3 regions of the Rhizobium laguerreae genome follow, and region 2 is predicted to be linked to each of the others. Evidence: predicted binding sites of a transcription regulator. Region 2 holds the regulator's gene; each other region holds the start of a gene.
The links. The regulator LexA, encoded in region 2, represses DNA repair genes until DNA is damaged. The targets are predictions, from matches to a motif close to TGTTCNNNNTGTGTTCNG.
Positions count from the first base shown of each region.

Region 1: the regulator LexA is predicted to act here: its motif matches at 8,074-8,091, upstream of dnaE (DNA polymerase III subunit alpha).
Region 3: the regulator LexA is predicted to act here: its motif matches at 6,862-6,879, upstream of recA (recombinase RecA).

Region 1 covers NZ_JAAXQT010000003.1:607,130-617,752, reverse strand. The annotation lists gene HFO71_RS13610 (DUF3572 domain-containing protein) at 74-382, shown strand; gene HFO71_RS13605 (hypothetical protein) at 385-1,059, shown strand; gene HFO71_RS13600 (GNAT family N-acetyltransferase) at 1,034-1,621, opposite strand; gene HFO71_RS13595 (DNA polymerase IV) at 1,698-2,990, shown strand; gene HFO71_RS13590 (L,D-transpeptidase family protein) at 3,083-4,339, shown strand; gene dnaE (DNA polymerase III subunit alpha) at 4,340-7,837, opposite strand; gene HFO71_RS13580 (DUF5680 domain-containing protein) at 8,343-8,807, shown strand; gene HFO71_RS13575 (ABC transporter ATP-binding protein) at 8,821-9,504, opposite strand; gene HFO71_RS13570 (lipoprotein-releasing ABC transporter permease subunit) at 9,519-10,623, opposite strand, start outside.
Region 2 covers NZ_JAAXQT010000005.1:207,918-218,540, forward strand. The annotation lists gene kdsA (3-deoxy-8-phosphooctulonate synthase) at 31-876, opposite strand; gene HFO71_RS17450 (VOC family protein) at 873-1,769, opposite strand; gene lexA (transcriptional repressor LexA) at 1,968-2,687, shown strand; gene HFO71_RS17460 (ComEC/Rec2 family competence protein) at 2,668-5,100, opposite strand; gene gltA (citrate synthase) at 5,391-6,680, shown strand; gene lpxB (lipid-A-disaccharide synthase) at 6,712-7,890, opposite strand; gene HFO71_RS17475 (LpxI family protein) at 7,887-8,768, opposite strand; gene lpxA (acyl-ACP--UDP-N-acetylglucosamine O-acyltransferase) at 8,772-9,590, opposite strand; gene fabZ (3-hydroxyacyl-ACP dehydratase FabZ) at 9,587-10,054, opposite strand; gene lpxD (UDP-3-O-(3-hydroxymyristoyl)glucosamine N-acyltransferase) at 10,047-10,623, opposite strand, start outside.
Region 3 covers NZ_JAAXQT010000001.1:1,201,776-1,212,398, reverse strand. The annotation lists gene HFO71_RS05945 (NADP-dependent isocitrate dehydrogenase) at 1-549, shown strand, start outside; gene HFO71_RS05940 (GNAT family N-acetyltransferase) at 620-1,066, shown strand; gene HFO71_RS05935 (glutathione S-transferase family protein) at 1,143-1,769, shown strand; gene HFO71_RS05930 (AraC family transcriptional regulator) at 1,842-2,693, opposite strand; gene alaS (alanine--tRNA ligase) at 2,844-5,498, opposite strand; gene recA (recombinase RecA) at 5,653-6,747, opposite strand; gene HFO71_RS05915 (carbohydrate kinase family protein) at 6,977-7,921, shown strand; gene HFO71_RS05910 (pseudouridine-5'-phosphate glycosidase) at 8,010-8,936, shown strand; gene cckA (cell cycle histidine kinase CckA) at 9,173-10,623, opposite strand, start outside.

The DNA.
Region 1 (10,623 bases), on a different contig from region 2:
ACAAATAGCTCCGTGAAACCGATAGCGCACGCTACCGGTATTTGGTTGAAGAAAAGGTAACTTACCCAGCGAAATGCAAAGCAACTTCAAGACTTCGAAACAACAGGCCGCCGACCCGCACGAGACGGCGATCGCCGTGCTCGGCTGGCTTGCCGACGATCCCGACATGTTCGGCCGCTTCCTCGCCCTGTCGGGTGTGGCGCCCGGCCAGGTGCGCAACGCCGTCGACGATCCCGGATTCCTCGCCGGCATGATGGATTTCCTGATGAACCATGAACCGACGGCGATGGCCTTCTGCGCGGCGAGCGGGATCAGCCCGGAGACGGTGACGGCGGCCTGGCGGCATTTCTCTTCACCGGGCCTCGATTCCGGAGAATACTGACCGTGACCTCCGGGGAATTCGACATCTCGCATATCCGCCTCGGCGAACGGCCTTTGATCGTCTGCGACGTCGACGACGTCGTGCTGCAGTTCATCGGTCCCTTCCAGCTTTTCCTTCAAAGCCAGGGTTGCGCGTTTCTGCCGCGATCGTTCCGGCTGCACGGCAACATCGTCTCGCAAGCCGACGGCGTGGAGATCGAGGATCAGGAGGTCAGCCGGCTGATCGAGGAATTCTTCGAAGCCCAAGAGCTGTGGCAGACGCCGCTCGACCGCGTCGTCGAAACGCTCGACCGGCTTTCGGAAGAGGCCGATATCCTTTTCCTGACAGCCATGCAGCCGCGGTTCCAGAACCAGCGCCGTCGCCTGCTCGACAGGATGGGCCTGCTCTTTCCGCTGCTTGCTACCGAACAACCCAAAGGGCCGATCGTTCACGCATTGCATGCCAGCCGCTCCCTTCCCGTCATCTTCATCGATGATATGGCGCGCAATCTGCATTCCGTCAGGGATCACGTCGCCGATTGCCTGCTGATTCACCTGGTGCCGAACTCGCCCGTCCATCGCTTCGCCCCGGCCGCCGCTAACGACATCACCCGCGCCACCGACTGGACGCATGTGGCCGCGCTGATCGAGGCGCATTTTGTTTCCGGCACCTTCACGCGCGCAGTTCCAGCCGCATGAGCGGACGGCCGTCCTTGCGCCGCGCAACCGTCTCGAAACCGGCGGCATCGAAGATCGCCGTAGAGCCGATGCAGAGCGTCACGGATTTCGACTGCTTGACATGATCGATCGGACAGGCTTCGAGCAGCCGCGCTCCCTGGCGCCGGGCATGGTCGATCGCGCCGGCGAGCAGACGGTGGCTCATTCCCGTGCCGCGAAGTTTGGGCAGCAGGAAGAAGCAACTGACGGCCCAGATGGATGGATCATGCGCATCGCCCTCCTCCAGCGGCCGCGAGACGGTGCGCGGCGAATTGAACTGCGGTACGTCGTGGCGCGGCCCGACCTGCACCCAGGCGACCGGCGCGCCGTCCGCATAACAGAGGATGCCAGGCGGCGGACCCGCCTTGATCCGCTCCCGCATATGCGCCTTGCGTTCGTCGGCCGCCATCTTCGTCCTCACCCCATACGGCAGACGCAACGCGACGCACCAGCAGTTATAGAAGGCACCCTGCGGCCCGAACATGACTTCGAAATCGTCCCAGCGTTCTGGCGTTACCGGCTCGAAACGAAGATTGTTATCCAAAGGCAAAGCTCCCGCCCTCTCTTGAGACTCGGAAGCTTAAGGCGTAATGTCCCGGCGTTCAATCTTTGTTCTCATCATGACGCCTGCGCCTGACAAGACACCCGGCTTCTGTCGCGACTGCCTTGCCGAGCAGAAGGGCGAGGCGCGCCGTTGCGTTTCCTGCGGCAGCCCCCGTCTCGTGCGCCACCGCGAACTCTACGCCTTGACGCTTGCGCATATCGATTGCGACGCCTTTTACGCAGCGGTGGAGAAACGCGACAATCCGGAACTTGCCGACAAGCCTGTCATTATCGGCGGCGGCAAACGCGGTGTGGTTTCCACCGCCTGCTATATCGCCCGCATCCACGGCGTACGGTCGGCCATGCCGATGTTCAAGGCGCTGGAGGCATGCCCTCAAGCGATCGTCATCCGCCCCGACATGGAGAAATATGTCCGGGTCGGACGGCAGGTGCGCGCCATGATGCAGGATCTGACGCCGCTGGTGCAGCCGCTATCGATCGACGAGGCCTTCCTGGAGCTCGGCGGCACCGAGAGGCTGCATCACGATCCGCCGGCGCGCACCCTGGCCAAATTCGCCCGTCGCATCGAAAGGGAGATCGGCATCACAGTTTCGGTTGGGCTTTCCTATTGCAAATTCCTCGCCAAGGTCGCCTCCGATCTGCAGAAGCCGCGCGGCTTTTCGGTCATCGGCCGAGAGGAAGCGGTCGAGTTCCTGGCGCCGCGTCCCGTCACCACCATCTGGGGCGTCGGCAAGGCCTTTGCGGCGACGTTGGAGGCGGACGGCATCCGCACCATCAGCCAGTTGCAGCAGATGGAGGAAAACGACCTGATGCGCCGCTACGGCAGCATCGGCCAGCGGCTGGCACGGCTGTCGCGCGGCATCGACGACCGCGAGGTGCATCTTAACGATGCGGCCAAGAGCGTATCAGCCGAGACGACCTTCTTCGACGACATATCGCGCTACGACGATCTGGTGCCGATCCTGCGCAACCTTTCCGAAAAGGTCTCCTGGCGGCTGAAGAAAAACGACATTGCCGGCCATACCGTCGTCCTGAAGATGAAGACCGCCGATTTCAAGTCGCGCACCCGCAACCGCAAGCTCGAAGACCCGACCCAGCTTGCCGACAAGATCTTCCGCACCGGGCTCGAGCTTCTCGAAAAAGAGACTGATGGTACGAAATTCCGCCTGATCGGCATCGGCGTTACCGATCTCGGCGATGCCGCCCTCGCCGATCCGCCCGACCTCATCGACCGGCAATCGGGCCGGCGGGCGGCAGCCGAAGCGGCGATGGACAAGCTGCGTGACAAGTTCGGCAAGAAAACGGTCGAGACCGGCTACACCTTCGGCAGCGGCAGGCGCGATCACTAACGCGTGAGGGCAGCCGGCGATCCGGCCTATAAAATCTTCGTTAAACTTCGTCCCATAATGTGCCGGGCAAGTATTGCGTATGGTTGGGTATCATGTTCTCGCGTCTCGTCTTCGGCCTCGGCTTGCTGTCGGCCACCGCACTCGTGCACCCCGCTCTTGCCGTGGATGCGCGCACGCTGCAGATCATCGTCTCGAAGGACAAGCAGTCGCTTGCGGTCTATGATGGCACCGAGGTCGTCGCGACCTCGAAGGTCTCGACCGGCAAGGACGGCCACACGACGCCGAGCGGCATATTTTCGGTGCTGGAAAAGCAGAAATACCACGAATCCAATCTCTATTCCAACGCCCCGATGCCGTTCATGCAACGGCTGACCTGGTCCGGCATCGCGCTGCACGAATCCAATTCGGTGCCGCGTTATCCGGCCTCGCATGGCTGCGTGCGCATGCCCGGCGCCTTCGCAAAAATGCTTTACGGCATGACCGACCTCAGTGTGCCTGTGATCATCAGCGACCGTGAACTGGTGCCGCAGCCGATCGACCATCCGACGCTTTTCCGCCCGGATGCACCGTCGGCGATGCCGCTGCTTTCGGATGTCGAGCTGCGACCCTCCATGCCCGACCGGCTCGGGGAGCCTGTGCAGGTGGCGATGAACGACACGGCGGCGATGCCGATGCCGGCCGTGCAGCCGATTGCAACACACGAACCTGAGCCGCCGTCCGAGCCGATCAGCATGCTGATCACGCGCCGGACGCTGCGCGAGACGGTGATCGACATCCAGACCCTGCTCAACCAGCTCGGCTTTTCCGCCGGCAATCCGGACGGCTTGCTCGGTCCGTCGACCGTGCAGGCGATCAAGGCTTTCAGGACATTGCGGCCGACCGAATTCGCCGCCGACAGGAGCCTGGTCTCCGACACGCTTCTCAGGGAAGTCTATGCCGCGGCTGGCAGGGGCGAGCCGCCGAACGGCGTCATTATGGTGCGGCAGGCCTTCAAGCCCCTCTTCGAAGCGCCAGTGACGATCGCCGATCCGGGATTGGCGCTTGGCACGCATTTCTTCACGTTGCATGCCGTCGATGCAAAGGCCGGCACGGCGGACTGGTTCGCTATCACGCTCGAGAACAATCTCTCCCGCGAAACGATGAAGCGGCTCGGCATCACCAATCAGGAAAGCTCGATCATCACAGGCAAGCCGATCGCCCGTTCGCTCAGCCGGATTGCCATCCCCGATGAGACCCGCCGCAAGATCGACGCCCTCATCGCGCCGGGCTCGACGCTGACGATCTCCGATACCGGCCTCGGCCGGGAGACCGGCGAAGGCACGGATTTCATCACCATCACCCGCGGGTGATCAGACGAGCTCGACGTCGACGACGCCGGGGGCGGCGCGAAGGGCGGCGGCAATCTCCGGCGTGATGCGGTATTTCTCCGACAGCGCCACTTCCACCTCGCGTTTGCCATCCTCCTTGATGACGATGAAGGAGACGAGGCCGTCACCCTTGGCGTTCAGATGGCCGGCGACCATCCGCAGCGGTCCAGAATCGCGGACATAGACGCGCAGCGCCTTCTGCATCTGCAGCGACTTTTCCTCCAGCGACTGGATCGTCTGGATGCGCAGGCCGATGCCCTCCGGCCGCTCCTCGCCCGTCGCGGTCAGCACAAAAGATTTTCCCGACTCGAGCACATCGCGATACTGGTTCAGCATTTCCGAAAACAGCACCGCTTCGAACTGGCCTGAAGAATCCGAAAAGACGATGATGCCCATCTTGTTGCCGGTGCGAGTCTTGCGCTCCTGCTTCGAGATGACGGTACCGGCAAGCCGCGCATTGGCCGCGCCCTGTTTGATGGCGGCGGAAAACTCGGCAAAGGTCTGCACCCGCATCTTCTGCAGGATGTTGTTGTAGGAATCGAGCGGGTGGGCTGTCAGATAAAAGCCCAGCACCTGGAATTCCTTGAGCAGCCGCTCAGAGGGGAGCCACGGCGAGAACGGCGGCAGGGAGATCTTCTCGGGCCCCGACGTCAGCGTACTGCCGAAAATGTCCGACTGGCCGCTCAGCTTGTTCTCCTGGGCGCGCTGGGCATAACCGAGAACACGGTCGAGGCCGGCTGCCAGCTGGGCGCGGTCCATGTCGAAACAATCGAAGGCGCCGGCATAGATCAGGCTTTCGAGCACGCGACGATTGACCTGGCGCGGATCGATGCGCAGGCAGAAATCCTCAATGCTGGCAAAGGGCTTGTCGCCACGCACCTCGACGATATGGTCGACGGCGGATTCGCCGACGCCCTTGAGTGCGGCGAGCGCGTAATAGATGCGGTTGTCGCCGGTCTCGAAATGGCGGAAGGAGGTCTGCACCGAGGGTGCGATCACCTCGATGCCGAGGCGCTTGGCATCCTGACGGAAATCATTGACCTTTTCCGTGTTGGACATGTCGAGCGTCATCGAGGCGGCGAGGAATTCGACCGGATAATGCGCCTTCATGTAGGCCGTCTGGTAGGAGACGATGGCATAGGCGGCGGCATGCGACTTGTTGAAGCCGTAATTGGCGAACTTCGCCAGCAGTTCGAAGATATTGTCGGCCTGCGGTTTCGACACACCATTCTTGACCGCGCCAACGACAAAGCGTTCGCGCTGCTGGTCCATCTCGGCCTTGATCTTCTTGCCCATGGCGCGGCGCAGAAGGTCGGCTTCGCCAAGCGAATAGCCTGATAGTACCTGGGCGATCTGCATCACCTGTTCCTGATAGACGATGACGCCTTGCGTTTCCTTGAGCAGGTGGTCGATCATCGGATGGATCGATTCCAGCTCTTCGTCGCCGTGCTTGCGGGCATTGTAGGTCGGGATATTCTCCATCGGGCCGGGACGATAGAGCGCCACCAGCGCGATGATGTCCTCGATGCAGTCCGGCTTCATGCCGATCAGCGCCTTGCGCATGCCGGCACTTTCCACCTGGAACACGCCGACCGTCTCGCCGCGCGACAGCATCTCGTAGGTTTTCTTGTCGTCGAGAGGAATGGCCGCGAGATCGACCTTGACGCCGAGCTTGGCGACGAAATCGACGGCGACCTTCAGCACCGTCAGCGTCTTCAGGCCGAGGAAGTCGAATTTGACGAGGCCCGCCTGCTCCACCCATTTCATGTTGAACTGGGTAACCGGCATATCCGAACGCGGATCGCGATACATCGGCACGAGCTTGGAAAGTGGCCGGTCACCGATGACGATGCCGGCGGCATGGGTCGAGGCATGGCGGTAAAGCCCCTCGATCTTCTGGGCGATGTCGAGCAGGCGCGCGACAACCGGTTCCTTTGCCGCCTCCTCCTGCAGTTTCGGCTCTTCCTCGATCGCTTTGGACAGCGGCGTCGGGTTGGCCGGGTTGTTCGGCACGAGTTTGCAGATCTTGTCGACCTGGCCGTAGGGCATTTCCAGCACGCGGCCGACGTCGCGAAGGGCGGCGCGTGCCTGCAGCGAACCGAAGGTGATGATCTGCGCCACCTGCTCGCGGCCATACTTGGCCTGGACGTAGCGGATCACCTCTTCGCGGCGATCCTGGCAAAAGTCGATGTCGAAGTCCGGCATCGAGACGCGTTCCGGATTGAGGAAGCGCTCGAAGAGCAGCGAAAAACGCAAGGGATCGACGTCGGTGATCGTCAAGGCATAGGCAACCAGCGAACCGGCGCCCGAACCGCGGCCGGGACCGACCGGAATGTCATGCTGCTTGGCCCATTTGATGAAGTCGGCAACGATCAGGAAGTAACCGGGAAAACGCATGCGCTCGATGACGCTGAGCTCGAAATCCAGCCGTTCGCGATAGTCCTTTTCCTCGTAACCCGGCGACATGCCGAGCGTTGCAAGCCGCATGTCCAGTCCTTCGACCGCCTGGCGGCGCAGCTCGCCCGCCTCGGCGCGTTCGGCCTCCTCGGCATCGTCGGTCGCACCGGTGAAGCGTGGCAGGATCGGCTTTCGCGTCTTCAGCACGAAGGAGCAGCGCGTGGCAATCTCGATCGTATTTTCCAGTGCTTCCGGCAGGTCGGCGAAAAGCTTGACCATCTCGGCCCGGCTCTTCAGATAGTGATCCGGCGTCAGGCGAAAGCGGCTGTCGTCGGAGACTATGGCGTTGTGCGCGACCGCCATCAGCGCATCATGGGCGTCGTAATCGTCGCGGGTCGGAAAAAAGGCCTCGTTGGTCGCAACCAGCGGCAGGTCGTGGGCGTAGGCGAGCCCGATAATCTTCTGCTCGTGCCGCTTGTCGTAAGTGCCGTGCCGTTGCAGCTCGACATAGAGCCTGTCGCCGAAGAGACGCTTCAGCGTGAGCAGCCGGACTTCCGCCTGAGCGGGATGGCCTTCCTTGATCGCCACGTCAACCGGCCCGGTCAAGGCGCCGCTCAATGCGATCAGTCCTTCCGTGCCTGCCTCCTCCAGCCAGGAGGAGCTGATATGAACAGCCTGGTTGCTCTCGCCGCCGAGATAGGCCCGGCTGACGAGATCGACCAGGCGTTCGTAACCGGCATCCGTTGCGGCAAGAAGAACGATCGACGGCAGCTTGACCAGGGCCTGCTGGCCGCCGCGCTTTTCCGTTTCCAACCCGTCTCCCATATCGATCGAGACCTGACAGCCGATGATCGGCTGCAGGCCGTCTTCCATCGCCTTCTGGGAGAATTCGAGGGCGACGAACAGATTGTTGGTGTCGGTAATCGCAATCGCCGGCTGGCTGTCGCCGGTCGCTTTGTAGAGGATCTTCTTCAGCGGCAGTGCGCCCTCGAGAAGCGAATAGGCTGAATGGACCCTCAGGTGGATGAAACCTGGCGCACCGCCGGTCGCCTCACCCGTTGAACCCTTTGCCGTATCCGCCATAACATGCCTTCCCAATCACCCGAATGAATCGGACGTATTGTCGGCAAAGAGGGCGATGATGTCCAGAAGAAGTCCCGCGTCCGGACCGCATGATTACCATGCGATCCCCTGAAAACTTTAGAGCGCCATGACGATGAGCGAGAAGCTGGCAACGAACATTGCGATGGAGGTGAAGGCTGCGATATCACGGATCATGTCAGTCATCGGTCTCTCCTTTACTCGTTATGTTTTCAATTTGTTCCATGTATGTTCTGTTGTCAACAGGAATCTTTTCCTTCTTTCTTGTGTTCGAAAATCCCAGGAAAATAGGCGCCGAATCGGCTAAAGGCCGGCGCTCGACGTTATCGGCAGCAACCTTGCCCTTTTCCCGATCCGCCGCAGATCGGCAATGGTGCTCAGGCGGCAGACCTCCTCAGGGCGACTCTTTATTTCTCACCTATGTTCCCTTTTTGTTCTTTACATGCCGCGGCATATTTGCCAGCATCGGGGCCGAGAGGAGAATGACATGGTCGAGCTTGCGATGCTGAACGAATTCGTCGTGGAGGCGAAGGCTGCCACCTATGTCGGCGGCGGCGTGGCGCGCGTGCCCTGTCGGCCGGGTGCCCACGATATCGGTTACGAACGCGGCGACTGGCGCTATCTCGACAGCTATTTCGGCGGGACCGATTTCGCCGGACAGGAAGTGGTGTGGCTTGCCGACGAGCCCGCCTGGGCGATGAATTATTTCGGCTGCATCATCGCAGCGAAGCTGATCGACGGCACAGCAGCCGGAGCAGTGATCAAGGCCGCACTTTCGGCGATGTATCGCGATGGCCGGTTTCTTGGCGGGATGGAATTCGACCATCCGTTCGGCCGCTATATCGACAGTAGCGAAGGCGGCTGCGAGCGGTTCATCGGCCACGAATGCATCATGGTCGATGGCCAGAAGGCCTATCAACTCGACTATCGCGGCGGATTGATCATCCCTTGATGTGATCTGGGCCTCAGAAATCGACGATCTTGCCGTCCGAAATCGTCACGCGTCGATCCATGCGGCGGGCGAGTTCGTGATTATGGGTGGCGATGAGGGCAGCAAGGCCGGACTGGCGCACCAGCGCTTCCAGCGCGTCGAAGACGTAGCTTGCCGTTTCGGGGTCGAGATTGCCGGTTGGCTCGTCGGCAAGAAGCAGGGTCGGCGCATTGGCGACGGCGCGGGCAATTGCGACGCGCTGCTGCTCGCCGCCGGAAAGCTCGCCGGGGCGATGCGAGCCACGATGGCCGATGCGCATATAATCGAGAAGCTGGCCGGCCCGCTCTCCGGCTTCCTTCCAGGAAAGCCCGGCGATCAGTTGCGGCATCATGATATTTTCGAGCGCCGAGAATTCCGGCAGCAGGTGGTGGAACTGGTAGACGAAGCCGATTTCGCTGCGGCGGATGGCGGTGCGTTTCTCGTCGCTCAGGCCGTCACAGGCATGGCCGTTGATGTTGACCTCACCACCGTCCGGATGCTCCAGCAGGCCGGCGACATGCAGCAGTGTCGACTTGCCGGTGCCGGAAGGGGCGACGAGAGCGACAATCTCCCCCTTCGATATCGAAAAATCCGCGCCCTTCAGGATCGAGAGCAGCGTACCGCCCTGCCCGTAATGGCGCTCGACGCCGGTAAGCTGGAGAACGACGTTGCGTTTCATGAAGGCGGCATTCCTTATTCGTAGCGCAGGGCCTGCACGGGATCGAGCTTGGAGGCACGCCAGGCGGGGAAAATGGTCGCGATGAAGGAGAGCGTCAGCGCCATGACGACGATCGAGATCGTTTCGCTCAGATCCATCTCGGCCGGCAGCTGGCTGAGGAAATAGACCTGCGGATTGAAGAGTACGGTGCCTGAAATCCAGGAGAAGAACTGGCGGACGGATTCGATGTTGACGCAGACGAGAACGCCGAGCAGCACACCGGCAATAGTGCCGACGATGCCGATCGCCGCTCCGGTCATGAAGAAGATGCGCATGATCGCGCCGGCGCTGGCGCCCATGGTGCGCAGGATGGCGATATCGCTGCCCTTGTCCTTCACCAGCATGATGAGGCCGGAGATGATGTTCAGCGCCGCGACAAGCACGATCAGTGTCAGGATCATGAACATGACGTTGCGCTCGACCTGCAGCGCCGAGAAGAAGGTCTGATTGCGTTGGCGCCAGTCGGTGATGGCGATCTGGCGACCGGCCGCTTCCTCCACCTTGGGCCTCAGATCGTCGATATCGTCGGGGTTATCGACGAAGAGCTCGATCGACTGCACCAGTCCCTCGGCATTGAAATAGAGCTGCGCTTCCTCGAGGGGCATGAAGATGATCGAGGAATCATATTCCGACATACCGATCTCGAAGAGGCCGGAGATTTTGTAGGATTTGATGCGAGGGCTGACGCCCATCGGCGTGATGTCGCCATCTGGTGACGTCAGCGTAATGAGATCGCCAACGCGCAGACCAAGTTGATCGGCCATGCGGCTGCCGATCAGCACGCCGTCGCCGGAGGCATAACCCACTATGTCGCCTGATTTGATGTTGTCGGAGACCGTCTTGAGCTTGGTCAGGTCCTCGGCGCGGGCGCCGCGCACCAGAGCGCCGGTGCTACCGCCGGCCTGGGCGGAGGCGAGCACCTGGCCTTCTACCAGGGGTAGCGCCATCTTGACGCCGGGTACGGCGGCGAGCTTGCTGCTGAGGGCAGGATAATCGGTGAAGGGGCCGTCGACCGGCTGGACGATCATGTGGCCGTTGATGCCGAGGATGCGCGAGACGAGCTCGGTGCGAAAGCCGTTC
Region 2 (10,623 bases):
TATAGCACGATCATGTCATGCTGTTGAACGTCAAGCCTTGGCGACCGCATCGAAGGCAAGCAGCTTTTCGAGAAGCCGCGGCATGTCTTTGAGATAGACCATGTTCGGGCCGTCCGAAGGGGCATTGTCGGGGTCCTGATGGGTTTCGACGAAGACACCGGCAATACCGGCAGCCACTGCGGCGCGCGCCAGGGTTTCCACGAATTCCCGCTGACCGCCGGAGGATTCGCCCTGCCCGCCCGGCTGTGCCACGGAATGGGTGGCATCGAAGATAACCGGCGCGCCCATCGCCGCCATGATCGGTAGCGAACGCATGTCGGAGACCAGCGTATTGTAGCCGAACGAGGCGCCGCGCTCGCACAGCAGCACGTTCGGATTGCCGCTGGCATTGAGCTTCTTCAGAACGTTCTTCATATCCCAGGGGGCGAGGAACTGGCCTTTCTTGACATTGACGACGCGGCCGGTCTTGGCGGCGGCGATGAGAAGGTCGGTCTGGCGGCAGAGGAAGGCCGGGATCTGCAGGACGTCGACGATCCTTGCCACCTCCACGCATTGCTCGGCGGTATGAACGTCTGTCAGGACGGGAAAGCCGAATTCCTTCTTGAGGTCGGCAAAGACCTCCATGCCCTTTTCGATCCCGATACCGCGTTCGGCCGAGAGCGAGGTCCGGTTCGCCTTGTCGAAGGAGCTCTTGTAGACGAGGCCGATGCCGAGCTTTGCGCAAAGCTCCTTCAGCGTCCCGGCCACCATGAAGGCGTGGTCGCGGCTCTCCATCTGGCAGGGACCGGCAATCAGCGACAGGCGGCCGGTATTGGAAAAGGTGACCTGGCCTTGGCCTTCGCCGATCCTGACCTCGGAATTCGTATCAGTGCTCATCGTGTTTCCTCGAAGGCGAAGAGCGTGCCCTGCCCGGGCGCGGGCTTCACCAGAATGCGATTGTTCTTGCGCGTGTATGTCACCCCGTTAGCAGCCAAATGCGCTTCTGTCACGGCAAGATCGGCGACAGCAAAGAGGATTGCCCGGCCGCGCAGGCCGCGATCTGCGGATGAGACGGCGATGTCGAAATATGCCTCCAGCCCTTCCGGCGTCATCAGGCTGATTTTCGCATTCGATGCCGCAATATCGACGCCGAAACCGGTTTTCTCGACTGCCGATTGCGCCACGGCAAGGCCGACGAAGGCAGCGAAGGCGGCCGGCTCTGGCGTGCAAAGCGCGATCTCAACTATGCCGGTGACGCCATTGGCATGCGTCTCCAGCGCCGCGCGGTCGGCCGGTAGCGGATTGACGCGCTCGACGGTGAAAAACAGGAGATCAGGCGCGCGCAGGTCGCCGGCGAAAGCCAGCTTAAAGCCGGCAATCGTCTCGGAACCGTCCGGCATCGTCATCGGCCGGGTGAATTGCAGCATCTCGCCAGCGCTCGATCCGTTGCCGACGAAATCCTGATGGTCGATGCCGGCATTCTTGCTGCCGAAAGCCAGCCCCGAGAGCCCCTCCTCGCCACAGCGGAAACGGAAGGCCTGGTTGCGGGCAGTGAAGACATTACCCTGCCGCGCCGATGCCTCGCTCTCCTCGACGTTCGCAATCCCGAGCGGCTCCAGATAGGTCTTGTCGGCAAAAAAGACGCAGGCATTCTCCGTTCCGAAGGGATGGCGCGCATCGGCGGCAACGGTGAAGCCGAGCTTGCCGAGCCTCTCGCGCGCCAGATCGATATTGACGACCGGCAGCACGACATGATCCAGCGGGTGCGGTTTGGCGGAATGCTCGTTCATGATATCCCTCCTGGAAACGGCAAGAGATCTGCGACGGCGCGCCCCTCATTGCAAGAGATCTGTGCCAATCCGGCGAATGAAAATAAAAATCTCAACGAGTTGGCACCAAGCTTTACAGAAATTTAGCTACTTGCGGAACACATATGGAACATATAGTGTCTGTTCTGGATTTGTTTCAATCACGAGGTCACAACGTCGATGCTCACGCGCAAACAACAGGAGCTTCTCCTTTTCATTCACGAGCGCATGAAAGAATCCGGCGTTCCGCCGTCTTTCGACGAAATGAAAGATGCCCTGGACCTCGCCTCCAAGTCCGGGATTCATCGCTTGATTACAGCGCTCGAGGAGCGTGGCTTCATTCGCCGCCTACCGAACCGCGCCCGTGCGCTCGAGGTCATCAAGCTTCCGGAGGCCTACAGCCCCAGCATTCAGCCCCGGCGCGGCTTTTCGCCGAGCGTCATCGAGGGCAGCCTCGGCAAACCTCAGCCGGTCGCCACTCCTGCTCCCGCAAAACCCGTCGCCGACAACGGCAACTCGGTCTCCGTGCCGGTCATGGGCCGAATCGCTGCCGGTGTGCCGATCTCGGCGATCCAGAACAATACCCACGACATCGTCGTTCCGGCCGACATGCTCGGTTCCGGGGAACATTATGCGCTGGAGGTCAAGGGCGATTCGATGATCGATGCCGGCATCTTCGACGGCGACACCGTGATCATCCGCAACGGCAGCACCGCAAGTCCTGGCGACATCGTCGTTGCTCTGGTCGACGACGAAGAAGCGACACTCAAGCGCTTCCGCCGCAAGGGCGCCTCGATCGCGCTAGAAGCGGCCAACCCGGCTTACGAGACCCGGATTTTCGGGCCGGACCGTGTCAAGGTTCAGGGTAAACTCGTCGGTCTCATTCGCCGCTATCACTGACATTGGCCAAGCCGGATTCGGTAAAACTGTTGCTGCGCCAGTCATAGGCGCGATGGCGCATCCATGGCCGCGACAATGCATCGAATGCGGTTGCGACCTCGAGGCCGGTGTCCGTGAAGCGCAACTCGATGGAACCGGTCCTGCGCAGCGTCTCACCGGTGAAGAGCGTCGCACCTGAGCGGCAATTGTTGAAGCGAAGGCGCACCGACGTCACGACGATATCGGCCGCGTCGCATGCCGGGCCGAGATAGCCGGCGTTGTCGATGACGGTTACCACCTGACCATTGCCAAGCCTTGATGTGCACCAGGCCTTCTTGACGCAGGAAAAGCGGTCTGCGTCACCGGCCGCTGCGGCCGCCCGCATCGCGGTCCTTGCTTCGTTCTGCTGATCGCGGGAAAGCCTGACGCGGCGGTCTTGTCCCTCAGGCGGGATAGCAGGACCATCCAGCATCTTCGGCGGATCATGCCTCGGCCGGACCAGCGCTCTCTGCCACTGGTCGAAGATGAAATCCGGCGGTCTTTCACGGTTGGAAGCCATTGCCGCCGCCTCAACGACTGCGACGAGACTGCCATCCTCCGAAATCACCAGATCGGGCGGCCGGGGACCCGGTAGAAGCAACAGGATGAGTGTTGCGACCGTGATGATCGATGTGCCGACATGGCGCAACCGGGTGCGGAACAGCGTCAGCAGCAGAAAGCCTGCCACGGCGACGGCGAAATACCAGGCGGGCAAGCGGCCGACGTCGATATTGCCACCCCAGCCGGACACCGTCTTTGCGACCGCGATCACCAAATCGAGGCCGAATCCGACGATCTTCCAAGCCCAAACATCCAGACCGAAAGGCATGAGCAGCATCGCCAGCAGACCTGCCGGCATGATGATGAAGGAGATGATCGGCATCGTCGCGAGGTTAGCCGGCAGGCCGTAGGCGGTCAGGCGATGAAAATGCTCGATCGAAAACAGCGCGGTTGAAAAACCGCCGATCAGCGAGGTCAGGAAGACGCCGCCGAAGAAACCGGCAACCGTAACGAACGGCCGGATGATCGGCAGCTTCAGAAAGGCGTTTTCGCGGACGCGCCGGTCCTTCCACAGCTGATAGCCCGAGACCAGCGCCAATGTCGCGGCAAAGGACATTTGGAAGCTCGGTCCCAAGACCTCGGACGGCGAAATGGCGATGATGACGAGAGCGGAGAGCGCGACGTTGCGCAGGCTGATCGACGGCCGGTCGAAGAAGACCGCAATCAACATGATGGCCATCATGATGAAGGCGCGCTCTGCAGAGACCGCAAAGCCGGAGATCAGGAAATAGGCGGTGACGGCGATGAGCGCGCCGGCGGCAGCGATCTTCTTCGTCGGGTAGGCCTCAGCGATGCCGGGAAAGAGGCTGAGCAGCATCCGGAAGCCGACGAAGAAGATGCCGGCCGACAGCGCCATGTTGAGACCGGAGATGGCGATGATATGAGCCAGACCGGACTGGCGCAGCGCCTCCGTCGTCGCATCCGAAATGGCGCGCCGCTCATCCGTCACCAGAGCAGCGGCAAAAGCACCGGTGTCGCCGGGCAGGATCGACCGTATGCGGTCGCCGATGCCGCTGCGCAGCCGGTAGAGCCCTTCGAGCAAAGCTTCCGGCGTCGATCTCGCAGCCTGCGGACCTGCCTGCAGATCGGCCTTCGTCGGTGCGCCGTAGAAGAAGCCATTCGCGCCGATGCCGTCGAAATAAGCACTGAAGGAGAAGTCGTTGAGCTCGGGAAGCGCTGGACCTGCCGGCGGCGTCAGCCGCGCCCTGCCGGTGATGATATCGCCGATCTCGAAGGCCGCGTCCGCGCCGCGGGCGATCGCGGTGATACGTTCTGGCGGCCGCTTCACCTGTGGCGCCTCAGTGCCGGTGACGGCAAGAATGTAGCGCCACCGCCCGCGACCGTCGCCTTCACGCCGCTCGACACGGCCGGTCACCGTCGTCGTCACGGCGGAATCGAGGATCACCGTGGAAATCCGCCAGCTCTCGAGCTGCGCAGAGACCATGCCGCAGGCCACGAGCGCAAGCGCCAGCAGCGTTGCCCGCACCGCCGTCCGGCTGCGGCTGGCGATGACAACCGCCACGGTCAGCGCCAACAGGCAGAGCAGCGATGCAATGAGAGGAAAATCCGATGCCGCGAGAAACCAGACGGCTGACCCGGTACCGAGGAAAACTGGCGAGAACAGCAGCAGGCGGCCGTGGTCCGCCTCCTCGCCCAGCATGCGCATGCCGGCCCGCAGCAATTGCGAGGCTGCGGCCGGCAGCCGATGGCGCAATGGTGTCGCCGACTGCGTCCGTGTCGGTCGCGTTCCCACCAGAGGTGGTGAAAAATTGGAAGTGTTAGCAGCGCCTTCGCCTGCTTCCGGCCGCAATTCGACTGTCGTCAACTCCTGCATGAACCGCCCAAGCCCGGATGCGAAGGCGGCCAGAATGCAACCTCCAATCAAATCCGGCAAGAATAATCGATTGAAATATGAGGGAAAATCGCGAGCGCCAAAAGACCAGTCGAATCATCGGCTTCCGATATGCGTGCGGCTCATCGCTGCAGTGCCTAAAAGGTGATACCGCAATGCACAAAATGCCGTCACGGTAACTTGGCATTAGCTTCGCGATCATATAGCTATCGGTGAGGACGCTTAACCCCTATGGCGCTTTTGTGGCGCCACCGCCATTTCGGAGGATCAGCATGACGGATCAAAGCGCTACAATAAAAATCGGTGACAAGTCTGTCGACCTTGCTGTCAAAAGCGGCACGATCGGCCCGAGCGTCATCGATATCGGTGCCCTCTACAAGAACACCGCTTCCTTCACCTACGATCCGGGTTTTACCTCGACCGCATCCTGTGAATCGAAAATCACCTACATCGACGGCGACGAAGGTGTCCTGCTGCATCGCGGCTATCCGATCGAGCAGCTCGCCGAGCATGGCGACTTCCTCGAAGTCTGCTATCTCCTGCTTTACGGCGAACTGCCGACCACCGTGCAGAAGAAGGATTTCGATTACCGCGTCACGCACCACACCATGGTGCACGAGCAGATGAGCCGCTTCTTCACCGGCTTCCGCCGCGATGCGCATCCGATGGCCGTCATGTGCGGCTGCGTCGGCGCACTGTCGGCCTTCTATCACGACTCCACCGACATCACGGATCCGCACCAGCGCATGGTTGCCAGCCTGCGCATGATCGCCAAGATGCCGACGCTTGCCGCCATGGCCTACAAATACCATATCGGCCAGCCCTTCGTTTATCCGAAGAACGACCTCGACTATGCCTCGAACTTCCTGCGCATGTGCTTTGCCGTGCCTTGCGAGGAATATGTGGTCAATCCGGTGCTTGCCCGCGCCATGGACCGCATCTTCATCCTGCATGCCGATCACGAGCAGAACGCCTCGACCTCGACCGTCCGTCTCGCCGGTTCGTCGGGTGCCAACCCGTTCGCCTGCATTGCCGCCGGCATTGCCTGCCTCTGGGGCCCCGCGCATGGCGGTGCCAACGAAGCAGCGCTCAACATGCTGACGGAGATCGGCACGGTCGATCACATTCCGGAATATGTCGCCCGCGCCAAGGACAAGAACGATCCGTTCCGCCTGATGGGCTTCGGTCACCGCGTCTACAAGAACTACGATCCGCGCGCCAAGATCATGCAGAAGACGACGCATGAGGTGCTCGGCGAACTCGGCATCAAGGACGATCCGTTGCTCGAAGTGGCGATGGAGCTGGAGCGCATCGCGCTTACCGACGAATATTTCATCGAGAAGAAGCTCTATCCGAACATCGACTTCTATTCCGGCATCACGCTGAAGGCGCTGGGCTTCCCCACGACCATGTTCACCGTGCTCTTCGCGCTCGCCCGCACCGTCGGCTGGATCGCGCAGTGGAACGAGATGATCGAGGATCCGGAACAGCGCATCGGCCGTCCGCGCCAGCTCTATGTCGGCGAACCGAAGCGCGATTACATCCCAGTTTCGAAGCGCTGATCGCTTTAAAAGAACCCAAAAGAAAACCCGGTCAGAAACGACCGGGTTTTTTCTTTTTCAAGACGTCGAGAAGGGTCTCGGCGGCGTGCTCGCCGGGCGGCGTTTCGGTCTGCATGCGTTGCCAGACGAGATCGTAACCCTCGTTCATCGCCTTCAGTTCGAACGTGTCGGCCGACAGCCGCTCCATCCAGCGCGCCAGGCTGGCGCCGCGGACGATCTCGTTCAGGTATTCCGGCACAATGGCATAATCGGCGATGATATTGGGCAATGCGCCCGTCCACACCTTAATGCGCGGGGCGAGCAGGCGGATGATCCAATCCGTCTTGTAGACGGACACCGTCGGCACGCCGGCAAGGGCGAGTTCGAGGATTACTGTGCCGGAGGCTGCCATCGCCGCGTCCGCTTCGGCAAAGGCCTTCCATTTCTGCGCCGGCCCGACCGCCACCTCCGGCGGCGTGACCCAGCCGGCAACCAGACCCTTCACCAGCGCTTCGTTGTGCGGCACGGTCGGCAGCAGGAATCGCATCGGGCCGTTGCGGGCGACGAGTTCCTTGGCCGCGTCCTCGAAGAACGGCAGGAGCTTGACGATTTCGGAGGATCTTGACCCCGGAAGCATCAGGATCGCCTTGCCCGCTTGCCCGACGGGTGCGCGCCCGGCGCGCAGCCGCCGCGCTTCGAGCAGCGCCGGATCGGCGATCAGGCGATGGCCGACATAGGTGGTCTCGGGCCCGCCGAGTTCGCGCATTGTTGCGGGCTCGAAGGGCAGGACGGCGAGCACATGATCGACATAGGCGAGCATGCGCGTGGCGCGATATTCCTTCCAGGCCCAGACGCTCGGACAGACATAATTGACAACAGGCAGATCGGGCAGCGTGGTGCGGACACGCTTGGCGACGCGATGGGTGAAATCCGGGCTGTCGATGATGAGAAGAATATCAGGCCTTGCGGCGATGATCGCAGCCGTCGTCTGGCGGATCAGGGTATAGAGCTTCGGCAGCCGGCTCAGCACCTGGGTGATGCCCATGATCGACAGCTCGGAAAAATCGAACAGGGATTTCAAGCCTTCGGCCTGGAGCCCCTCGCCGCCGACGCCGACGAGTTCCACCGGTCCGCTGTGAATCCGCTTCAGGGCGGCGACAAGATCGGCACCAAGCAGATCACCTGACACCTCGCCGGCAATGACGGCGATCTTCAGCGGCGCCCCGTTCATTCGAGCCCCCATGCCGGCAGGCCGCGATCGATGCCGCAGACGAAAAGCCCGGCCTCATCGGCGGCTTTGATGACGGCGGCGCGATCGAGCACCAGCGAGCGGCCGGCCTCGACGGCGACGCCGGCAAGGCCGGCTTTCCTCGCGTTCAGGACCGTGGAAACGCCGATCGCCGGCAAGTCGGCGCGAACATCCTGCTGCGGCTTGCAGAGCTTGACCAGCGCGCCGCGGCGGCGTGGCGAGATGCGTCCGGCGGCTCGGAGACCCGCGACACGCTCCAGCATCTCGTCCGTGCCCTCAAGACCCTCCAGCGCGACGATACGCCCGCCGATGGCGACGGCGCCCTGCCCGACATCGAGCCGGCCGAGCATTTCGGCGGCTTCCGCTGCGCGCCTGATATCGCGCCGGTCTTCCTCGCCAGGCGCTGCAGCGCCAAGCGGGCCGACGTAGGCAAGAAGGTCGGGAGCGATCTCATGAGCGCCGACGACGCGGCGGCCGTTTCCCTCGATCAGCCGGATCACCATCTGCAGCACCGTATCGTCGCCGCCGGACAGCAACGTGCGGATCGTGGCCGGCATCTTCATCAGCGTGCGCAGCGTCGGGCGCACCTCGCGCCATTCCGGCCGGCGCCGCACGCTGCCGGACATGACGACACGGCCGATGCCGTAGCGGTTCAAGAGGCCCTCGAGAGCTGCAAAATCGCCGACGCCGATGACGGCATGGTCATAGCCTTCCCAGCGCCGGTCGCTTTCGTCCTTCAGTGCGACGATGACGGGATTTTCGCCCGCCGCGCGCGCAGCTTCGGCGACATAGGAAGGCAGAAGGCCGCCGCCGGCGATGATCGCCAGCCGGCCCGCAGCGGTATCGCCGGAAAGAGTCACGGATTAGCCCTTCTGCCCCCGGGTCGGCGAGGACAAGGCGCGGTCGCTGTCGGCGGCGATGAAATCGAGGATGTGGACCGCCTGCTCGCAATCGGCATATTCTTCGCGGATGGCGGCGGCGTTTTCGCGGACGGAGCCTGTTCCTTCGAAGATCGACTTGTAGGCGCGGCGCACCCTGTGAATGACGGCGCGGTCGACGCCGGCGCGCGTCATGCCGACGACGTTGAGGCCGCTCAGCAGCCCGGGATTGCCGTTCAGCATGCCGTAGGGAATGACGTCGTAGCTCACTGCCGAGAGCCCGCCGACGAAGGCCTGGCGGCCGACGCGGGTGAACTGGTGAACGGCCGAGCCGCCGCCCAGGATGACGCGATCTTCGATGACGACATGGCCGGCAAGCATGACGTTGTTCGACATGATCACGTGATTGCCGACCCGGCAGTCATGCGCGACATGGGAATTGGCAAGGAAGAGATTGTTGTCGCCCACGATCGTCTGGCCGCCGAAATCGGCCGTGCCGGTGTTCATCGTCACGCCTTCGCGGATCGTGCAGTTGGCGCCGACCGTCAGTGACGTCTCCTCGCCGCCGTGATGCACGCTCTGCGGATCGCCGCCGACGACCGCCATCGGGAAGATGCGCGTGCCCTTGCCGATCGCGGTGCGGCCGGTGACGACCACATGCGACAAAAGCTCGACATTCGCATTGAGGACGACGTGCGACCCGACATGGCAGAAGGGACCGATCCTGACGCCCTCACCGATACTCGCGCCGTCTTCGACGACAGCCATCGGATGAATGCGGGCGCTTTCGGCGATAGTGCTCATGCCTGATCCTTACGAACGATCATCGCGCCGATATCGGCTTCGGCGACAAGCGCGCCGTCGACCTTGGCGTCGCAATGGAATTTCCAGATATTGCCGCGCTGCTTGTGCTTCCTGACATGGAATTCAACACGATCGCCGGGTACGACGGGCTTGCGGAAGCGCGCATTCTCGATGGTCATGAAATAGACGAGGTTGCCTGGCTGGCCATCCTTCTTGGCACAGATCGCACCCGCGGTCTGGGCCATGCCCTCGATCAAGAGAACGCCGGGCATGATCGGAGATTCCGGAAAATGACCGGTAAAATGCGGTTCGTTCACCGTGACGTTCTTGATGCCGATCGCCGTGTTGTCGCCGTCAATCTCGATGATCTTGTCGACCATGAGAAACGGGTAGCGATGCGGCAGCAGTTTCATGATCTCGATGATGTCAGCCGAAGAAAGCGTTGTCGTGGCTTCCTCAGTCATTTTGCTCGCCTCCAGGTTTCTTCCCGCGCAGCTTCGTCTTTGACATCTGTTGCGCGACATCTCTCAGATAGTCATTCAGCGGACGCCCAGGTGTACCACCATATTGTCCGCCGGCGGCAAGATCGGTCATGATACCGCTTTGGGCGGCGATCTGCACGCCGTCGCCGATCGTCACATGCCCCTTGATACCGACCTGGCCGCCGATCTGAACGCCATTGCCGATCTTCGCGCTGCCGGCGATGCCGACCTGCGCAACGACGGCGCAATGGCGGCCGATCTGAACGTTGTGGCCGATCTGTACCTGGTTGTCGATCTTGGTGCCTTCGCCGATGACCGTATCGTCCATGGTGCCACGGTCGATCGAGGTGTTGGCGCCGATCTCGACATTATCCTGGATGATCACCCGGCCGATCTGGACGATCTTGATCATGCCGCGCGGGCCCGGCGCATAACCGAAACCATCCTGGCCGATGCGGGCGCCATTGTGGATGATGACACCATTGCCGAGCAGCGCGCAGAGAATACTCGCGCCGGCCGCAATCGAACAATCCCGCCCAATCTTGACATTC
Region 3 (10,623 bases), on a different contig from region 2:
AAGGACATCTTCGAGGAAGTCTACGAGACCGAATTCAAGGATCAGTTCAAGGAAGCAAACATCACCTACGAACACCGTCTGATCGACGACATGGTCGCCTCGGCGCTCAAGTGGTCTGGCGGCTACGTCTGGGCCTGCAAGAACTATGACGGCGACGTCCAGTCCGATACCGTTGCCCAGGGCTTCGGCTCGCTCGGCCTGATGACCTCGGTTTTGCTCACGCCCGACGGCAAGACGGTCGAAGCCGAAGCCGCGCACGGCACGGTCACCCGCCACTACCGTCAGCATCAGAAGGGCCAGGAAACGTCGACGAACTCGATCGCCTCTATCTTCGCCTGGACGCGCGGCCTGGCGCATCGCGCCAAGCTCGACGACAATGCCGAGCTTGCCCGCTTCGCCGCAACGCTCGAAAAGGTCTGCGTCGACACCGTCGAATCCGGTTTCATGACCAAGGACCTGGCGCTGCTGATCGGCCCCGACCAGCCGTGGCTCTCGACCACCGCATTCCTCGACAAGATCGACCAGAACCTGCAGAAGGCCATGGCGTAAGCCGGTCTTTCCAAGATAACATCGAAGCGGCGGGGATTTCCCCGCCGTTTTATTTTGGGAGAATGAACCGATGACGGCCATCCTGCGACCGCTTGAACCCTCGGACCGCGCCGTTTGGGAACCCCTATGGGAGGCCTATCAGCGCTTCTACGAAGTGGTCATCCCGCCCGAAACTACAGATCTCACCTGGGCTCGCTTCCACGATCCTGACGAACCGATGCACGCGCTCGGCGCCTTCGACGAAGACGGCCGTCTCGTCGGCATCGTCCATGCCATCTTTCACCGTTCCTGCTGGCTGCCGCAATGGACCTGCTATCTGCAGGATCTCTATGTCGACAACAGCCAGCGCGGGCTCGGCACCGGGGCCGCTTTGATCGAGGCCGTCGCCGACCTCGCCCGCGCCAACGGCGCAGGCAGGCTCTACTGGATGACCCACGAGACCAATGCAACGGCCCGGCGGCTCTATGACAGGATCGCCGAGCGCTCGGGCTTCATCCAATATCGCAAGGCGCTCTAGCGGCGGGGACTTGCAGGCGGCCATCGCTGCGCTATTGATTCCGTGGGATCAATAACGGCAACACGAGGAGGACGTCATGACCGAAGAATTGGTATTCTATACGAACCCGATGTCGCGCGGCCGCATCGCGCGCTGGATGCTGGAGGAGATCGGCCAGCCCTATCGCACCGAATTCCTGACCTTCGGCGAAACCATGAAGGCGCCGGAATATCTCGCCGTCAATCCGATGGGCAAGGTGCCGGCAATCCGCCACGGCGACACCATCGTCACCGAATGCGCGGCGATCTGCGCCTATCTGGCCGAGACCTTTCCCGAAAAAGCGCTGGCGCCGAGGCCGGAGGAGCGCGCCCGCTATTACCGCTGGATGTTTTTTGCCGCCGGTCCGCTCGAATCGGCGGTGACGATGAAGGCTCTCGGCTTCGAAATTCCGAAGGAACGCCTGCGCATGGCCGGCTGCGGCAGTTTCGGCGACGTCATGAACACACTCGAGAAAGCCGTCTCCGCTTCGACCTACATCACCGGCGAGCGTTTCACCGCCGCCGACGTCTATGTCGGCTCCCATATCGGCTGGGGCATCGGCTTCGGCGGCATCGAAAGACGCCAGGCATTCCTCGACTATGTCGGCCGCATCAGCGAACGCGAGGCTTACAAACGGGCGAACGCCCTTGATGACGAAGCCATCAAGACCATGCAGGCCGCTTGAAAATTCCAGGACGCGGAAGGTCGCCTGACCGTCCAGGGACGCGGCAGATCCGCCGCGCCCCGATCGACGACTTTAGACAAGCGGCATGTGAATATCCGTCAGAAGCTCGGTCGGCGGCACCTCGCGCGGATTATTGAGATATTCCTCGAACATGACCCTGTCCTTCAGCTGCCGGCCGGATTTCGGCAGCCATTCGGCAAAGAGCCACTGATAGGACTTGGACATGTCGGCATAGGGCCCCCTGTGGCGCAGCACCGCATAATCGCCGCCGTCGATCGTGCACCGCTCGAAGGGTGACGCCGCCGGCACTTCGGCAGCGCCGGTGACGCAGGCTATCGAGCGCAGCTTTTCCTCCGGCACAAAATCGGGATCGTCGAGATAGACGCCGATCATTCGCATGTCGGGCTTGGCGAGGCCGCGGGCATAAAGCGTGCCGAACAGCGTCTCGAAGGCCTTGTCGATCTGCATGTAGGAACCGGTATGGGCAACGCTGATCAACTCGATGGGCCCGATCTCGCGTATGGTAACGTCTAACATGGCTTTGGTCTTTCCGTCAGGTGAGGGTTCGAAGGCTGTGTGGCTTCCCTCTTTCCGATAGCGGGCCGGCGGCATGCCGTAGACCGACTTGAAGATACGATTGAAGGATTGGAGATTGGGATAGCCTGATCGCTTCGCAATTTCGCTGACGGCAAGCTCCGTGCGGACGATCTCGCCCGCCGCGCGATGCAGCCTGAGCCGCTTGACGGTGGCCGCCAGCGTCTCGCCGTAAATCGCCCGGTAGATCCTGTGCCAGTGATAGGTCGACATGCAGGCGATCTCGGCAAGGCGCTCCATATCCAGCTCCTCGTCGAGGTGGTCGTGAATATAGGCCGAAACCCGTCTCAGACGGTTTTCATAAAGTGCCCATGCCGTGTCGCCATTCATGTCGGAACCTCGTGCAAATCGATCGGCTTGAGAGAACCATAGTCCGATTTGACAAATCCTGCGGAAATTGGCTCTGAGCTTTGAACCTGCGAAACAAAAAAGGCGGAAGCCAAGCCTCCGCCTTTCGAAAATCGTTGATGAACCGGCAGTTCAGCCGGCAAGTGCCACGGCTACCGCCTCGATCGCCTCGTCAGCCTTCGATCCGTCGGGGCCGCCGGCCTGCGCCATGTCGGGGCGGCCGCCGCCGCCCTTGCCGCCGAGGGCGGCAGATGCGATGCGGACGAGATCGACGGCGCTGTAACGCTGCACGAGATCCGGTGTCACCGCCACGACAGCACTTGCCTTGCCGTCGTCGGAAATGCCGACGAGGGCAACGACGCCCGACCCGATGCTGGTCTTGCCGTCATCGGCAAGCCCCTTCAAATCCTTGGGATCGACGCCCGAAATCGCCTTGCCGAGGAATTTGACGCCGGCGACTTCGCGCACGGCATCGACCGAGCCGCCCTGCCCGCCGCCCATGGCGAGTTTGCGCTTGGCATCAGCCAGTTCCTTTTCGAGCTTGCGGCGCTCATCCATCAGCGCTTCAACACGCGACAGCACTTCGCCCGGCTGCACCTTCAGCGAGGCAGCAAGCGTCTTCACGCGTTCGTCCTGTTCGGCCAGATATTCGCGCGCCGATTCCCCGGTGACGGCCTCGATTCGGCGAACGCCGGCGCCGACGGCACTTTCGCCGAGAACGCGGATCAGGCCGATCTGGCCGGTGGCCCCGACATGCGTGCCGCCGCAGAGTTCGATCGAATAGGGCTTGCCGGCCTTGGCGCCACGCACGCCCTCGCCCATCGCCACGACCCGGACTTCATCGCCGTATTTTTCGCCGAACAGCGCCATCGCGCCTTCGGCGATCGCATCGTCAACGCTCATCAGCCGCGTAGTAACCGGCGAATTCTGCAGCACGATCTCGTTTGCCATATCTTCGACGATCTTGAGCTCCTCGGCCGACATCGGCTTCGGATGCGAGACGTCGAAACGCAGGCGCTCGGGCGCAACCAGCGAACCCTTCTGGGCCACATGGGTGCCGAGCACTTCGCGCAAAGCCTCGTGCAGCAGGTGGGTCGCAGAGTGGTTGGCGCGCAGCCGCGAACGGCGGGCATGATCGACCGTCAGCACGACCGCATCGCCGTCCTTGACGACGCCGTCGACGACAGTACCCTGATGCACGAACAGGCCTTCGCCCCTCTTCTGCGTATCAGAAATCTCGATCTTGCCATGATCGGACGAGATCACGCCGGTATCGCCCATCTGGCCGCCGGATTCGCCGTAGAACGGCGTCTGGCTGACGACGATCTGCACCTTGTCGCCGGCCTTGGCCTCGGTCGAAACCGCGCCCTCTTTGACGATCGCCTGCACGACGCCTTCAGCCGTTTCGGTGTCGTAGCCCAGGAATTCGGTCGCACCGTGTTTTTCCCTAAGCTCGAACCAGACGGTTTCCGTCGCCTTCTCGCCGGAACCGGCCCAATGCGAACGAGCTTCGGACTTCTGGCGCTGCATTGCATCGGTGAAGCCGGAAATGTCGACGCCGATCTCGCGGGCACGCAGCGCATCCTGCGTCAGATCGAGCGGGAATCCGTAGGTGTCGTAGAGCTTGAAGGCGGTCTCACCATCCAGCATATCGCCCTTGGAAAGATCCGTCGTCGCGTCCGACAAAAGCGACAGGCCGCGTTCCAGCGTCTTGCGGAAACGGTTTTCCTCCAGCTTCAGCGTTTCCGAGATCAGCGCCTCGGCGCGCACCAGTTCCGGATAGGCGCGGCCCATCTGCTGCACCAGCGTCGGCAGCAGCTTGTAGACCAGCGGCTCCTTGGCGCCGAGCAGCTGTGCATGGCGCATCGCGCGGCGCATGATACGGCGCAGCACATAACCGCGGCCCTCATTCGACGGAAGCACGCCGTCAGCGATCAGGAAGGCCGAGGAGCGCAGGTGGTCGGCGATGACGCGGTGGCTGGCGCTGCCTTCCGCCTTGACGCCCATCGTATCCTCGATGGTGCCGATCAGCGTGCGGAAGAGATCAGTGTCGAACACGCTGGGAACGCCCTGCAGAATGCAGGCCATGCGCTCCAGCCCCATGCCGGTATCGATCGACGGGCGAGGCAGCGGGTTGCGAACGCCAGGCTCGGTCTGCTCGAACTGCATGAAGACGAGGTTCCAGAACTCCAGGAACCGGTCGCCATCTTCCTCCGGTGAGCCCGGAGGCCCCCCCCAAACATTCTCACCCTGGTCGATGAAGATTTCCGAGCACGGGCCGCAAGGGCCGGTATCGCCCATCTGCCAGAAATTGTCAGAGGTCGGGATGCGGATGATCTTGTCGTCAGAAAAGCCGGCGATCTTCTTCCACAGCGTCGCAGCTTCTTCATCCTCGGAATAGACGGTCACCAGCAGGCGGTTCTTCGGAAGGTCGAAGCCTTCGGTAACGAGCTTCCAGGCAAGCTCGATCGCATTCTCCTTGAAATAGTCGCCGAAGGAGAAGTTGCCGAGCATCTCGAAGAAGGTCAGGTGGCGTGCAGTATAGCCGACATTGTCGAGGTCGTTGTGCTTGCCACCGGCTCGCACGCATTTCTGCGACGTCGTCGCCGTCGAATAGGGACGCTTTTCGAGGCCGGTGAAGACGTTCTTGAACTGCACCATGCCGGCATTGGTGAACATCAGCGTCGGGTCGTTGCGCGGCACGAGCGGGCTCGACGGAACGATCTCATGGCCGTTCTTCTTGAAATAGTCGAGGAAGGTCGACCGGATATCGTTCACACCGCTCATGCTATGCCCTTCAATGCTGCCGGAGGCAGGTAAATTTAAATTCATCGGCTTTTAACGTTCACCCCCGCCACTGTCCAGCAGACAAACAAAACCGGCCGCATTCTCATCAGGAATGCGGCCGGTTGGAACTGTCCGATGAGTTTAAGCGCGAAAATTACATTTCCGCAGTGGCATCGCCATCGCCGTCATCGGGGTCCGGTCCGCCATTCTGCAGGAAGCGGTCGGCGATCAGGCCGGCATTCTGGCGCAGCGACAGTTCGATCTCGCGGGCGAGATCCGGATTGTCGCGCAGGAAAGTCTTGGCGTTTTCACGGCCCTGGCCGAGACGCTGGCTGTTATAGGAAAACCAGGCGCCCGACTTCTCGACGATGCCGGCCTTGACGCCGAGATCGACCAGTTCGCCGGTCTTGGAAACACCCTCGCCATACATGATGTCGAACTCGACCTGCTTGAAGGGCGGCGCCATCTTGTTCTTGACGACCTTGACGCGGGTCTGGTTGCCGATCACCTCTTCGCGCTCCTTGACTGCGCCGATGCGGCGAATGTCGAGGCGCACGGAGGCGTAGAATTTCAGCGCATTGCCGCCCGTCGTCGTTTCCGGCGAGCCGAACATGACGCCGATCTTCATGCGGATCTGGTTGATGAAGATCACCATGGTGTTCGACTTCGAGATCGAAGCGGTAAGCTTGCGCAGCGCTTGGCTCATCAGTCGCGCCTGCAGGCCGGGAAGGCTGTCGCCCATCTCGCCTTCGATTTCGGCACGCGGCGTCAGGGCAGCGACCGAGTCGACAACGAGAACGTCGACGGCGCCGGAGCGCACCAGCGTATCGGTGATTTCGAGCGCCTGCTCGCCGGTATCGGGCTGCGAGATCAGAAGGTTCTGCAAGTCGACGCCAAGCTTGCGGGCATAGACGGGATCGAGCGCATGTTCGGCATCGACGAAGGCGCAAATGCCACCCTTCTTCTGCGCTTCGGCAATCGTCTGCAGTGCAAGCGTCGTTTTACCGGAGCTTTCCGGCCCGTAGATCTCGATGATGCGGCCCCTCGGCAGGCCACCAACGCCGAGTGCAATATCGAGGCCAAGCGAGCCGGTCGAGATCGTCTCGATCTCGACAACATTCTCGTTGGAGCCGAGTTTCATGATCGAGCCCTTGCCGAACGACCGCTCTATCTGTGAGAGTGCCGCTTCAAGCGCCTTGCTTTTGTCCACCGATTTGTCCTCTACCAGCCGCAATGAATTCTGAGACATCCGATCCACCTTTAGGTTATTGAAGCCGCTCAAGCAATGTCGAGTTTGTACCCTATTTGTTCCATTCTCGCAATAGGCGATCAAACAGTTGAAAGAAAAAGGTAAAACGGCACGTGTTCTGTATTTGTTTTATCGATGAAAAGCAACGACTTAAGCCAAAGGTGCCGACTCAACCGCGACGTGGCGCACCGTATCGATTCGTCCTTCGGGCATCGGGAGAGCGGATCGGATGACGAAAAAGATTCTTGTTCTCGGCGGTGCCCATATCGATCGGCGCGGCCGCATCTCCGGCGAGACGGCGCCTGGCGCCAGCAATCCCGGCACATGGTTCGAGGAGCCCGGCGGCGGTGGCTTCAATGCGGCTCGCAACCTGGCAAGGCTCGGTTTTCAGGTGACGATGATCTCGCCGCGCGGCGGCGATCCGATGGGCGAGACGGTCGGAGAAGCTGCCGATTTCGCCGGCATCGACGACCGGCCCTTCGTCTTCCTCGACCGCAAGACGCCGAGCTACACGGCGATCATCGAGAAGGACGGCAATCTGGTGATCGCCCTCGCCGACATGGATCTCTATCGCTTCTTCGTGCCGCGGCGTCTCTCTATCCGCTGGGTGCGGGAGGCTTTCGCCGCGCATGATTTCATCCTCTTCGACGCCAACCTGCCGGAAGAGACGATCGCGGCGATCGTCGCAAAGGCACGGTCGCTAGGCAAGCCCGTTGCGGCAATCGCCATCTCGCCGGCTAAGGTCGTCAGGCTGAAGCCTTGCATCGGGGATATCGACTATCTGTTCCTGAATGAGGCTGAAGCTGCCGCCCTTGCCGGTGAGCGGCCGGAAGACGCCGCCGGCTGGCTACCTTTGCTGAACCAGATCGGCATCCGGAACGCCGTCGTCACCCGCGGCCGGCGTGAGCTCGTCGTGCTTTGCGAGGGCCGCGCCGTGACGCTGCAGCCGCCGATTGCCGACACCGTCACCGACGTTACGGGTGCCGGCGATTCACTTGCGGCCGGCACGCTCGCCGCATTGATATCAGGCCTGCCGCTCGAAGAAGCGGTCCGCCACGGCACTGCGGCCGCCATACTAACCGTGCAATCACGGCACGCCGTCAATGAAAATCTGACGCCCGATCTGCTGAATGAGGCGCTTGCCCTTGTTCCCAAGGTCAGAATTCTGCATTGAAGCGGCCAATTGCATAGTTGAGCATGATGTCGTCCGAAAACCGCTCACACTTTTCGGCATCATGCTCTGTCGATCACAGGACAAGACCATGACCAAGCCCATCTCCCCTCTTCTGCCGATCGCCTATTCGAAGGAAGTCGCCAGCGCCAAGCAGCGCGGCGCGCCGCTGGTGGCACTGGAATCGACCATCATCACCCACGGCATGCCCTATCCCGGCAATATCGAGATGGCCCGCAGCGTCGAGGCAATCATTCGCGAACAGGGTGCGGTGCCGGCCACGATCGCCGTCATTCACGGCACGCTGCATATCGGCCTTGAAGCTGCGGAACTGGAGCAACTCGCCAAGGCGACCGAAGTGATGAAGGTGTCGCGCGCCGATCTCGCCTTCGCCATCTCCGAGCGCCGCAACGGCGCCACCACGGTCGCTGCGACGATGATCGCGGCGGCGCGCGCCGGCATCCGTGTCTTTGCCACAGGCGGCATCGGCGGTGTGCATCGTGGCGCCGAGGAAAGCTTCGATATATCAGCCGATCTCGAAGAATTGGCCCGCACCGGCGTCATCGTCGTCTGCGCCGGCGCCAAGGCGATCCTGGACATTCCGAAGACGCTGGAAGTGCTGGAAACCCGCGGCGTGCCTGTCGTCACCTATGAGAGCGAGGAATTCCCCGCCTTCTGGTCGCGCTCCTCGGGCATCCGCAGCCCGCTGTCGCTGAACAGCCCGGCCGCCATCGCCAATTTTCAGACAGTGCGCGAGCAGCTCGGCGTCGCCGGCGGCATGCTCGTCGCCAACCCCGTGCCCGAGGCCGACGAGATCGCGCGCGAGGAGATGGAAATCTATATCGAGCGGGCGCTCGACAGCGCAGAACGCGACGAAGTCACCGGCAAGGCGGTAACACCTTATCTCCTGTCGACCATTTTCGACCTGACGGATGGCCAGAGCCTGAAGACCAATATCGCGCTCGTTGAAAACAATGCGCGGCTTGCTGCTGAGATCGCTGTGGCGCTGGGTGAATGAAACTACGGGCTGCCGGTTATGCCGAGCAAGCCCCCTCTGCCCTGCCGGGCCTCTCCCCCACGGGTGGGGAGATCGGCTGGAAGCACCGGCTTTCTGAACAAATGTCCCTTTCAACTCGGTGAAGCGTTGATGTGATGGGAAGCGTTCGCCCTTGTGATCTCCCCACCTGTCCGTGGGGGAGATGCCCAGCAGGGCGGAGGGGGCCTACACGGCACGACCTCTCCGTCAAACCTCCCTCACCCGTCCAACGTCTCCTTCACCACAACGGCAAGCTGCTTCAGCGAAAACGGCTTCGGCAGGAAGCCGAATTTCGCTTCCGGCGGCAGGTTGCGGGCAAAGGCATCTTCGGCATAACCCGAGACGAAGATGAACTTCATGTCGGGATAGGTCTTGCGCAGCTCGCGCAGCAGCGTCGGGCCGTCCATTTCGGGCATGACGACGTCGGAGACGACGATGTCGACCTTGCCGTCGAGTTCTTCCAAGATGGCCAGCGCCTCGACGCCCGAGCCCGCCTCGTGCACGGTGTAGCCGCGCGTTTCCAGCATGCGCTTGCCACCGCGGCGCACCGCCTCCTCGTCTTCGACGAGAAGGATGACGGCAGATCCCGTCAGGTCCTCCGGTTGCTGCGGCGATACCGGCAGCGGCACCACTTCGGCCCCGGCGATGGCGCCGTCGATCGAACCTGCTTCGGCGGCCACCGCCGGCTCCGGGATGTGGCGCGGCAGGAAGACGCGGAAGGTCGTGCCTTTGCCGACTTCAGATTCCGGCTGAATATAGCCGCCCGACTGTTTGACGATACCGTAGACCATGGCGAGGCCGAGCCCCGTGCCCTTGCCGACATCCTTGGTGGTGAAGAACGGCTCGAAGATCTTGTCCATGATCTCCGGTGCGATACCGGTGCCGTTATCGGCGACTTCGACCAGCACCATGTCCTCGGCCGGCATGTAGGAGTAGTTGAAGGCCGAGACCTCGGCGGCAGTCAGATTGCGGGTGCGCAGCGTCAGCGTGCCACCCTCGGGCATCGCGTCGCGCGCATTGACGCAGAGATTGATCAAAACTTGCTCGAACTGCGACAGATCGGTTTTGACAGGCCAGAGGTCGCGGCCATATTGCACGTCGAGCTTGACATTGGTGCCTGAGAGCAGCCGGTCGACCAGCATGCGCAGGTCGCCGACGACATCGGTAAGGTTCAGCACCGAGGGCCGCATCGTCTGCTTGCGCGAGAAGGCGAGCAGCTGGCGCACCAGCACTGCGGCGCGGTTGGCGTTGCGCTTGATCTCTATCAGGTCGGCAAAGCTGGCATCCGAGGGCCGCGCCTGCAAAAGCAGGTGGTCGGAGGAAAGCAGGATCGCTGTCAGCACGTTGTTGAAATCATGCGCGATGCCGCCGGCGAGCGTTCCCACGGCATTCATCTTCTGCGTTTGCGCCATCTGCGCTTCCAGCGCCTTCTGCTCGGTCACCTCGACGGCGTAGACGATCGCCGCCTCCTCTGGCGCCTCGTCGCTCTGGTCGATGACGGCATTGACATAGAAGCGGAAATAGCGCGCCTCGTCGGTCGGTGTGCGGGTGTCGAGGGGCGCAATGTCGCCCTGCCGGTCCTTGGCCGCTGCCAGCGCCGCGGCCAGCTGTGGCCGGTCGCTTTCCTGCACGATGGTTTCGAGATGCGGCGCCTTTTCGAGATCGTCGC